Regions from separate parts of the Shewanella spartinae genome, predicted to be linked through region 2. Evidence: predicted binding sites of a transcription regulator. Region 2 holds the regulator's gene; the other holds the start of a gene.
What was found. Region 2 encodes sigma-54, which starts transcription at its own class of promoters, with help from an activator protein. Its sites were predicted from a motif close to GTTGGCACGNNNNTNGNNT; they were not measured.
Positions count from the first base shown of each region.

Region 1: K0I31_RS03345 (nitric-oxide reductase large subunit) is a predicted target of sigma-54. The motif match lies at 2,271-2,289, and genes of this name have one in related genera.

Region 1 is NZ_CP080418.1:741,479-746,814, forward strand. Features, by position in the region: gene K0I31_RS03345 (nitric-oxide reductase large subunit) at 1-2,225, opposite strand, end outside; gene K0I31_RS03350 (LpxL/LpxP family Kdo(2)-lipid IV(A) lauroyl/palmitoleoyl acyltransferase) at 2,517-3,443, opposite strand; gene hldE (bifunctional D-glycero-beta-D-manno-heptose-7-phosphate kinase/D-glycero-beta-D-manno-heptose 1-phosphate adenylyltransferase HldE) at 3,549-4,979, shown strand; gene K0I31_RS03360 (hypothetical protein) at 4,976-5,336, shown strand, end outside.
Region 2 is NZ_CP080418.1:3,957,673-3,963,008, forward strand. Features, by position in the region: gene K0I31_RS17090 (KpsF/GutQ family sugar-phosphate isomerase) at 1-127, shown strand, start outside; gene kdsC (3-deoxy-manno-octulosonate-8-phosphatase KdsC) at 129-680, shown strand; gene lptC (LPS export ABC transporter periplasmic protein LptC) at 677-1,234, shown strand; gene lptA (lipopolysaccharide transport periplasmic protein LptA) at 1,221-1,766, shown strand; gene lptB (LPS export ABC transporter ATP-binding protein) at 1,763-2,494, shown strand; gene K0I31_RS17115 (RNA polymerase factor sigma-54) at 2,629-4,116, shown strand; gene hpf (ribosome hibernation promoting factor) at 4,147-4,434, shown strand; gene ptsN (PTS IIA-like nitrogen regulatory protein PtsN) at 4,437-4,880, shown strand; gene rapZ (RNase adapter RapZ) at 4,877-5,336, shown strand, end outside.

The sequences.
Region 1 (5,336 bases), 1.4 Mb from region 2:
ATGATGTCGAACAGGAAGGCGCCGAGGAACAGGCCGCCTGCACCGAAGATGACGTCACCAGGGACACGCATCCATACCAAGGTTTCAACCAGTGGGCTGTGGATCACCTCTGGTGAGCGGGCGAACCAGTAGCCATTTTCGATGACGGCGAAGAACTGGGTCAGGCCCACAGGCAGCAGTGACATGAAGACCATGGCCGCCAGACCGATATTCAGGCTCCAGAAGGCACCCTTAAGCAGCTTGTCGCTCCACTGGATCTGGCCTGTGAGACCGCGCAGACAGAAGAGCATCAGGCCCACACCCAGCATGCCGTACACACCCATGAAGGCGGCGTGGCCGTGGGTCGCGGTGGTGTTTAGACCCTGGATGAAGTAGAGCGAGATAGGTGGGTTGATCAGGAAGCCCAGCACGCCGGCACCCACTAAGTTCCAGAAGGCGGTAGCCACGAAGAACATGATGGCCCACTTGTAGCGGATCATCCAAGGGCTGGCGTTACGCATACGGTAACTCTCGATGGCTTCGAAGCCGATGAGGGCTAGCGGAACCACTTCCAGTGCTGAGAAAATGGCGCCCCAGGCGATCACACCCGTTGGTGTACCTGTGAAGTAGAGGTGGTGCAGGGTACCGATAAGACCACCGGTGAGGAAGATAACCGTGGCGAATAGTACGGCGCCGTTGGCGCTGCGGGCACGGATGAGTCCCAGACGCACCAACATCAGGGCGATCACCGAGGTCGCAAAGGTCTCGAAGAAGCCTTCAACCCATAGGTGAACGACCCACCAGCGCCAGTATTCGGCGATGGCCAGGTTGGTGTGTTTGCCCATGAATAGGCCTGCACCGTAGAACAGGCCGATGGCGACACACGAGGCGTACAGTACCCAGATCACAGGGCGCATCTCGCCTTGAATCTTAAGGGCTGGGCGCATGGCGGCGGTGACCAGGGTTAGCCAGATCAACAGGCCAGCCAGTAGCAGTACCTGCCAGACACGGCCGAGGTCGATATATTCATAGCCTTGGTGGCCGAAGAGGAAGTTGGTATCCAGGTCGAAGTACTGCTGTACGCCGATCCATTCACCGGCCATAGAGCCCAGTACCACAACAACCAATGCTACCCAGAGGACGTTGACGCCCAGGCGTTGGAACTTAGGCTCATATCCAGATAGCGCAGGCGCTATGTAGAGGCCTGTGCCGAGCCAGGCGGTGGCGATCCAGAATACCGCTAGCTGGGTATGCCAGGTACGGGTAACCGAGTAGGGCAGTATCTCTGCCAGTGGGATGCCGTAGAAGTTTTGCCCTTCTACCGCGTAGTGCGCCGTCACGCCTCCTAAGAGGATCTGCAGCAGGAAGAGGCCGACCGCGGTGACGAAATACTTACCCACGGCCTTCTGTGAGGCGGTAGGCTTCTTAAGGAACAGAGGATCTTGCTCGGCTGGCTTAGGCAGCTCTTCATGCTTGCCAGAGGCGTGGTGCCACACTAGGGCGCCGATACCAGCGATCAGGGTGACGATACTCAGGATAGACCAGACGATGTTGTCTGAGGTTGGGGTGTTACCCAGCTGCGGATCGAAAGGCCAGTTGTTGGTGTAGGTATACTCTTGTCCTTTACGCTCTGTGATGGCGGCCCAGGCGCCCCAGAAGAGGAAGGCGTTGAGCTGTTGGCGACGCTCAAGGTCAGGCACTGTGCCTTCCTTCATCGCATACTGTTCGCGCAGAGTAGAGAGCTCAGGATCGTCGCCAAACAGAGACAGATAGTGGTCTGATACCTGGCCGATGGCCTGAATACGGGTTTCAGACAGGCTGATGCGTATCTCGCCATTGGCCGAGGTAGTCAGGGTGTTGCGACGTAGGTCGTCACGCAGCGACTGCTCAAGACCGGCCTGTTTGATAGAGTCCAGCTCGTTGAAGCTTCTGCCATACTGCGCCTTGGCGGTGATATCTAACCAGGCCTGCGCCTCACGGTGCAGCCAGTCGGCGGTCCAGTCTGGGGCGACGTAAGAGCCGTGACCCCAGATAGAGCCTAGCTGGTGTCCGCCCATAGAGCGCCAAACCAGTTGACCACGCTCTATATCGTTTTGGGTGAACAGAGGTTGACCCTGCACATCGGTAAAGGCGGTGGGGATTGGGGGTTTTTCGCGATAAATCTGACTGCCTATGCTCAGCAGTACAGAGAAGGAAGCGATAAGTACTATCAAGAGTGCTATCGCCGTTAGCCGTTGTTTATTCATAGAGCCTCTCAGCGCAATATATTGTAGGTGTGGAGTACCCTGCTATAGCAGCTAACGTGCCATACTTGTAAGTTATTGATTATTTGCAAATAAGCCTATATTAGTGTCTTATTAAATTGTCATAATGACAATCTCACATAAGTGTAGAAATGACACTGAATGTCAAAAGGACAGTGTGTGTTTTGTCTGTGTCGATTTGATACTTGTTGGGTTATGGGGAGATGTGCGGCAAATAAAAAAGCCAGCCTAAATGGCTGGCTTTACCGAGCGACTAACCCTTTCGCAGTCGGGTTAACGATAGAGCGACGGGTCATCCTTATTGGGACGGGTCTTGAAGCGTCTGTGCAGCCACATGTATTGGGCTGGGCTGCGTTCGATGATCGTTTCTATGATGCGGTTACCCCGCTTCGCATCTTCCAGCTCGTTTTCGCCGGGGAAGTCTTTTAGCGGCGCTTGTATCTCTATGGTGTAACCCTTGTCATCTTCGTTTCGCACCACAATGAAGGGCAGCACCTTGGCCTTGCCGAGTTTGGCTAGGGTGGTGGCTCCCGTGATAGTCGCGGCCTCAGGCACGGCGAAGAAGGGGATAAAGACGGCGCTGGAACGGCCGAAATCTTGATCCGCCGTATACCAGATCACATCGGGATTGCGCAGGCTGCGCACCATCTGTCTGAGATCCCGCTTGGGCACCAGCCCCTTGTTGGAGCGCAGACGTCCCTTAACCTGAAGGTATTCCATCAGCGGATTGTTGTGGGGGCGGTAGACGCCTATGCCCGGCTGAAACTGGCCAAAGATGCGAGCGCCCATCTCCAGAGGTAGACAGTGTACGGCGAAGAGGATCACGCCCTGTCCGGCGGCCAGGGTCTGCTCAACATGCTCGCGGCCTTTAATGGTCATGTGGCGCTGAATGCGCTCGTCACTCCACCACCAGGCGTTGGCGATGTCGAAGATCGCCTTGCCCGTCTCTTCGAAGTTGCGGGTCAAGAGTTGCTGCTGCTCGGCCTGGCTCATCTCGGGGAAACAGAGTGCTATATTGCGCTTGGCGGTATTGACGCGACTGCCGGCTATCGCCATGGCCAGGCGGCCTATGCCTTGTCCCAATTTCATCTGGGCCCGCAGGGGCAGCAGCTGGGTCAGACGCATAAAGCCGACACCTAACCAGATGAGCCAATACTTGGGATGGAAAAATTGAGCGGAGAATTGAGCGTTTTCGACCACGGTTGACCCTATGGGGTTTACAAAAATTACTGCTTATTCTAACTCAATTTGTTGGGAAAATTAGGTATAATCAGGGATTAATTTTCGCAAAAAGATAAGTGCCATATGAAGATTTCTCTGCCAGCTTTCGAAAAAGCAAACGTTCTGGTCGTCGGTGATGTGATGTTAGACAGATACTGGAGCGGTCCTACGGGGCGCATTTCGCCCGAGGCGCCTGTGCCCGTGGTACGAGTGAATCAAATTGAAGACAGACCCGGCGGGGCGGCCAACGTGGCCTTGAATATCGCCACCCTGGGCGGTCAGGTGAGCCTGGCGGGCATAGTGGGTGAAGATGAAACCGCCGCGGCCCTGACCCAGGGCATAGAGGCGCTTGGCGTCGTGCCTAAGTGGCACACAGTTGCTGAGCTTCCCACTATCACCAAGCTCAGGGTGATGTCGCGTAATCAGCAGCTGATTCGCCTCGATTTCGAGGAGGCCTATCCGGCCGAGCAGAGCCTGGCCCTGTTGGCGAGCGCCGAGAAAGAGCTGGATAAGGTGGCCGTGGTAGTGCTGTCCGATTACGCCAAGGGCGCCATCGACAAGCCCGAGGCCTTTATCGCCAAGGCCAAGGCTAAGGGAGTCATGGTGCTGGTGGATCCTAAGGGTAGCGACTTCTCCCGTTATCGCGGCGCGACCTTGCTGACGCCTAACATGAGCGAGTTCGAACAGGTGGTCGGTAAGGTTGCCGACGAGGCGGATCTGGTGGCTAAAGCCAAGGAGCTACTCAAAGAGTTCGACTTCGAGGCCCTGCTGGTGACGCGCTCCGAGAAGGGGATGACGCTGATCACCGCCGATGCCCCCGAGCTGCATATTCCAACCGTTGCCCACGAGGTCTATGACGTGACCGGCGCCGGTGACACAGTGATCTCGGCCCTGGCCACCTCGCTGGCGGTAGGTTGTGAGCTGCCAGTGGCCTGCGCCCTGGCCAACACGGCCGCGGGCATAGTGGTTGGCAAGCTGGGCACCTCGACCGTGAGCCGTATTGAGCTAATTGCGGCGCTTAATCTGAGCCATGGCGAGAGCGGCTATGGGGTGGTGAGCGAAGATCAACTGGCCTATGCCCTGGAGCAGGCCAAGCTGAAGGGTGAGCGCGTCGTGATGACTAACGGCTGTTTCGACATTCTCCATGCCGGCCATGTGAGTTATCTGCAGCAGGCGAGGGCGCTGGGTGACAGGCTTATCGTGGCGGTTAACGATGATGACTCGGTGAAGCGCCTCAAGGGCGATGGCCGTCCGGTCAACAAGCTGGAGCGTCGTATGGCCGTGCTGGCGGGGCTGGCCTCGGTCGACTGGGTGGTGCCATTTAGCGAAGACACGCCGCAGCGCATCATCTCCAGACTGCTACCCAACAAGCTGGTGAAGGGCGGCGACTATAGTGTCGAGGATATCGCCGGTGGCAAAGAGGTGATCGCGGCTGGTGGCAGCGTCGAGGTGCTGGGCTTTGAAGATGGCGTCTCTACCACGGCCATCATAGAAAACATCATGGCCAAGCAGTGATCCCAGAGACGTTACTGATCGCCAGTGCCTGGTTCTGGGCGCCTATGCCCCAAGGCCAGGCCCTGGTGTGTCAAACGTCTCACGTTCAAGAGTGCCTCGCGCAGTTACCGAGTAATGCAAGGGCACAATTACCCCTCAATCCTCAGACGCTTTTGAGCCAGATGGGTCGGCGCGGCGCCATGGTCAGGCCGCTGACCGATCCCTATGTGACCGGTCTTGTGCTGCTGCATGATGAGCGGATCCCCAAGGCATATTCGGCGCTGTGGAATGGCCAGGTCTATGCCCTGCCGATAGAACAGGCCTATCAGATGACCCTGGCCCATGAGCTGGGGCACCTGGCGGTGAGCCGCTCGAACT
Region 2 (5,336 bases):
CTTAGCCGCCCAGGCCCTCAAGGTGATGGACGAGAAAGAGATCAACGGCCTGATCGTCACCGACGAGCAGCAGAAGCCGATTGGCGCACTCAATATGCTGGACATGGTCAAGGCGGGGGTGATCTAACATGGCACATCAAGGTTTCTATGGCCCGATAACCGACGCAGTCTGGCAGAAAGCCAAACAGATCAAACTGTTAATCTGCGACGTCGACGGCGTCTTCTCCGACGGTCTGGTCTATATGAGCAACTCGGGCGACGAACTCAAGACCTTCCATACCCGCGACGGCTATGGCGTGCGCTCGCTGCTGACCAGCGACATCCCGGTGGCCATCATCACGGGGCGTAAGTCGCAGATAGTGGAAGATCGCATGACGGCCCTGGGTATCACCCACATCTACCAGGGCGTCGACAACAAACTCGAGCCTTATCAGGAGCTGCTTAACCTCTATAAGGTGGCGCCTGAGGAAGTTGCCTATATCGGCGATGACATGGTGGATCTGCCCGTGATGGAGCAGGTGGGCCTGTCTGTCTGCGTGGCCGACGGTCATCCCTATGTGCGCCAACACGCCGACATGGTTACCCATATCAAGGGCGGCCACGGCGCGTTGCGTGAACTAACGGATCTCATCCTGCTCAGCCAGGATAAGTTTGCCTCGGCCCACGGAATGAGCATATGAACAGAGTCACGCTGGCGATCATCGCCTTCTTCGGCACCGCACTGATCCTCTATTGGCAGGTTCAGTCGAAAAAGGGCAGCGAAGAGCTGGCCCTGGATAATGTCGATCGTCCCGACTACATAGTCCGGGATCTCAAGAGCGTGCAATACAATGATGAGGGTGGTATCAACAGCCGGGTATCGGCCAGTCACATGGAACACTACGCCGAACGCAACCAGACCTACTTTACCCAGCCCATCTATCTGGTCTACCCCGACAACGGCGATGCCCAGTGGCGCCTGAGATCCACCAAGGGCACATTGGACAAAAATAGCGGACGGGTCACCCTGGAAAATAATGTTATCATTGATGCCATTAGCCCAGAGGAACCGATTCAGACCATAGAGACCACCTATCTGGAGCTGGATCTCAATACTATGATTATGACATCCGACAGAAGCATTCGGATCACAGGGCGTGATTTCCTCATCACGGGGGAAGGCTTATATGCCGATCTCAACGCCCAAAATATCAAACTGACGAGTCAGGTAGAAGGAACATATGAAACTAAATAGCCTTATTCTTGCGGGCCTGCTGCCCCTGGTCAGTGTTGGCGCCTATGCCAAGGTGAACGACCTGCTGCAAGAGGTTAAGATCTCTGCCGCCAGCCAGGAAGCCGACATTAAGAACAACCAGATCATCTTCCACGGTCCGGTCGAGGTCACCCAAGGCTCAATCAAGATATTGGCCAGTGAACTACGCGCCTTCAGCAAAGAGAAGAACAGCGGCAAAATACTGATCGCCACCGGTAATCCGGCCACCTACTCTCAGGTGATGGAAGATGGCCGTCCAGCCTCGGCCAGCGCCAAGGAGATACGTTACGAGCTTTCCAGCCGCACCCTGACACTGATCGGCGACGCCACCCTGGAACAGGAAGGCAGCCAGGTCACGGGCTCACAGATCCGCTACAACATAGAGCAGCAACAGCTGATCGCCGAGAGCACAGGCAAAGACAGAGTGATCACCATCATTCAGCCTGAGAACTATCAGGAACAGATCCAGCCAGAGCAGAAGCCCGAGAAGAAACCAGAACAGGAAAAACAATGACAGACCTGATCTTGAAGGCGGAGAACCTCGCCAAGAGCTATAAGAGTCGTGCCGTTGTCCAAGACGTGAGCCTCACGGTAAAGACCGGGCAGATCGTCGGCCTGCTGGGGCCAAACGGCGCCGGCAAGACCACCACCTTTTACATGGTCGTCGGCCTGGTACAGAGCGACAAGGGCCGCATCTTCATCGACGATGACGACCTGACGCTAGACCCCATGCACCTGCGCGCCCGCAAAGGCATAGGCTACCTGCCCCAGGAAGCCAGTATCTTCCGTAAGCTCTCGGTGCGGGACAACATCATGGCCGTGCTCCAGACCCGCAGCGATCTTAATAACGATGGCCGCGAAGAGGAGCTGGAACACCTGCTGGAAGAGTTTCACATCACCCATATCCGTGACAGCCACGGCATGGCGCTCTCGGGCGGTGAACGTCGCCGGGTGGAGATCGCCAGGGCGCTTGCCGCCAACCCTAAGTTTATTCTTCTCGACGAGCCGTTCGCCGGGGTCGATCCCATCTCGGTTATCGACATCAAGAAGATCATCGAGCAGCTCAAGAATCGCGGCCTGGGGGTGTTGATCACCGACCATAACGTGCGCGAAACATTAGACGTCTGTGAGAAAGCCTATATCGTCAGCCATGGTAATCTAATCGCCGAGGGCACACCCGCCGAAATCTTAGACAACCAGCAAGTACGAGCAGTGTACTTAGGTGAACAATTCAAGCTATAGTTAATCTTATAATGGGGCCACAGAGGAAAAACCACGCGTTAATTGTGGCCTTAGGCACTATCCGATATATTTGTCCGGCACATATAGCCAGAGCTTTCTCATTTTATAATTAGAAACAAGGGAATAGCAGTACGATGAAAGCGTCACTTCAGCTCAAAATGGGTCAGCATCTCACCATGACGCCCCAGCTACAACAGGCCATACGTCTGTTGCAGTTGTCGTCATTAGAGTTGCAGCAGGAGATCCAGCAAGCATTAGAATCCAACCCGCTACTGGAGTTGGATGAAGAGCAGGAGAGCGCCAGCATCGAGCTGCAAGACGATAGCGTCGGCGACAGCTTCGACAACAAGTACGACGACAAGATAGAGCTGGATTCGAGCCAGGATAACTCAGGGGTCGAGACCTCAGACGCCCTGACTCAAGACTCAATGCCAGACGAGCTGCCGGTGGATACCACCTGGGATGAGGTCTACACTGCCTCGCCAAACTCAAGCTCGGGCGCCATGCGCGACGACGACATGCCTTTTCAGGGCGAGACCAGCGAAGGTCTTTACGAACACCTGGAATGGCAGAAGAACCTGACCCCTTTTTCCGATAACGATCTGGCCATCGCCACCGCCATCATCGACGCCATCGACGAACGCGGTTACCTCACCCAGACCTGTGAAGATATTCTCGAGGCCATGGGCGACCCTGAGATCGAACTCGACGAGGTAGAGGCGGTGCTCAAACGGGTACAACACTTCGACCCTATTGGTGTGGCCGCCCGTGATCTCAGCGAATGTCTGACCATTCAGCTGGCCCAATACAGCGACGATACCCCACACATCGCTAACGCCCGTATGCTGATCAAGGAGCACCTGGATCTCATCGCCGGACGCGACTTCCGTCTGCTGATGCGCAAGACCAAGCTCAAGGAAGATGAGCTGAGGGATGCCATCGCCCTGATACAGACCCTGAATCCCCGTCCCGGCCTCGCCATCACCGCCAGCCGCGACGAGTACGTGATCCCGGATGTGACCGTCACCAAGAAGAAGGGACGCTGGGTGGTCGAGCTTAACCCAGACAGCATGCCCAAGATCAACGTCAATCAGCAGTATGCCGCCATGGCCCGCAGCACTAAGAGTCAGGCGGATGGCCAGTTTATTCGCGGCCACCTGCAGGAAGCCAAATGGTTCCTCAAGAGCCTGGAGAGTCGCAACGAGACCCTGCTCAAGGTGACCAACTGTATCGTCGACTTCCAGCAAGGCTTCTTCGAATTTGGCGAAGAGGCAATGAAGCCCATGGTACTGAACGACATCGCCGAGGCGGTGGAGATGCATGAATCCACCATCTCGCGTGTGACCACGCAAAAATATATGCATACCCCGAGAGGGATCTTCGAGCTTAAATACTTCTTCTCCAGTCACGTCGGTACCGACGATGGCGGAGAGTGCTCTTCTACAGCAATACGTGCCTTCATCAAGAAGCTGGTTGCTGCGGAAAACCAGAAAAAGCCATTGAGCGACAGCAAGATGGCTCAACTCTTGGCCGAACAGGGGATTAAGGTGGCTAGACGCACCATTGCCAAGTATCGCGAGGCAATGCTTATACCGCCCTCGAATCAGCGCAAGAGCTTATAAAACAAACCTGGAAACTGGAGGACTATCTTTATGCAAATAAACCTGACTGGGCACCATATCGAGATCACCCAATCTCTACGAAGCTACATCGAAGAGAAATTCACAAAGCTTGAACGTCATTTCGATCAGATCAATAATGTGCACGTTGTATTAAATGTCGAAAAGTTGCAACAGAAGGTTGAGGCAAAGTTACATCTCCGTGGCGGAGAAGTGTTCGCAACATCCGAACATGCGGACATGTATGCCGCGATAGACTCCCTGATTGACAAACTCGATCGTCAGGTCATTAAACACAAAGAGAAGCTTACTAAACATTAACGATGGAACTGAGTACCATCCTGCGGCCGGAGTGCACCACCTGCGCCACTCCGGGCAGTAAGAAAAAGGTACTGGAGCTTATCAGCGACTTAGCCGCTGTCCAGTACCCCACCCTCTCCTCTCAAGAAATATTTGAAAGCCTTCTGGCTCGAGAGAAAATGGGCAGCACAGGTATAGGCAATGGTATCGCGATTCCTCACGGACGGCTGACTAACATAGATCAACCCGTGGCCGTACTGGTGAAATGTGCTGAACCAATCGCATTCGATGCCATTGACAATCAGCCCGTCGATATCCTTTTTGCGTTATTGGTGCCCGCAGATCAATGCGAGCAACATCTTAGCACCCTGGCCGCTATGGCCGAGAAGCTCAATGATAAGGCGATCATGAAGCAGCTAAGAAAGACCCAAGATGAATCCGAACTCTATCAGGTGATCACCCAATGAAATTGGTTTTGGTATCCGGACGCTCAGGATCGGGAAAATCCGTCGCACTCAGGGTCCTAGAAGATCTAGGCTACTACTGTGTCGACAATCTGCCCTTGCAGATGATGGAATCCCTGCTGGAGCAGCTCAAGGGACGCAGCGATCTCGTGGCCATCAGCGTCGATGTACGCAACATGCCCAGCGAAGAGATCCAGCTGGAAAAACAGCTGGCCAAGCTCCCCAAAGATACCGAAATCTTAAGTTTCTTCCTGAACTCAAGCGACAATGTGCTGCTCAAGCGCTATAGCGAGACCCGCAGACTACACCCGCTGTCACGCTCTAAGGTCTCCCTCAAGGAGGCAATTCAGCTCGAGGGCAAGTTGCTCGACCCCATAGCCAAACTCGTGGATCACTATATCGACACCTCTAACCTCAACATCTATGAGTTGAGCGACAAGGTGCGCGAGATCCTGCTGG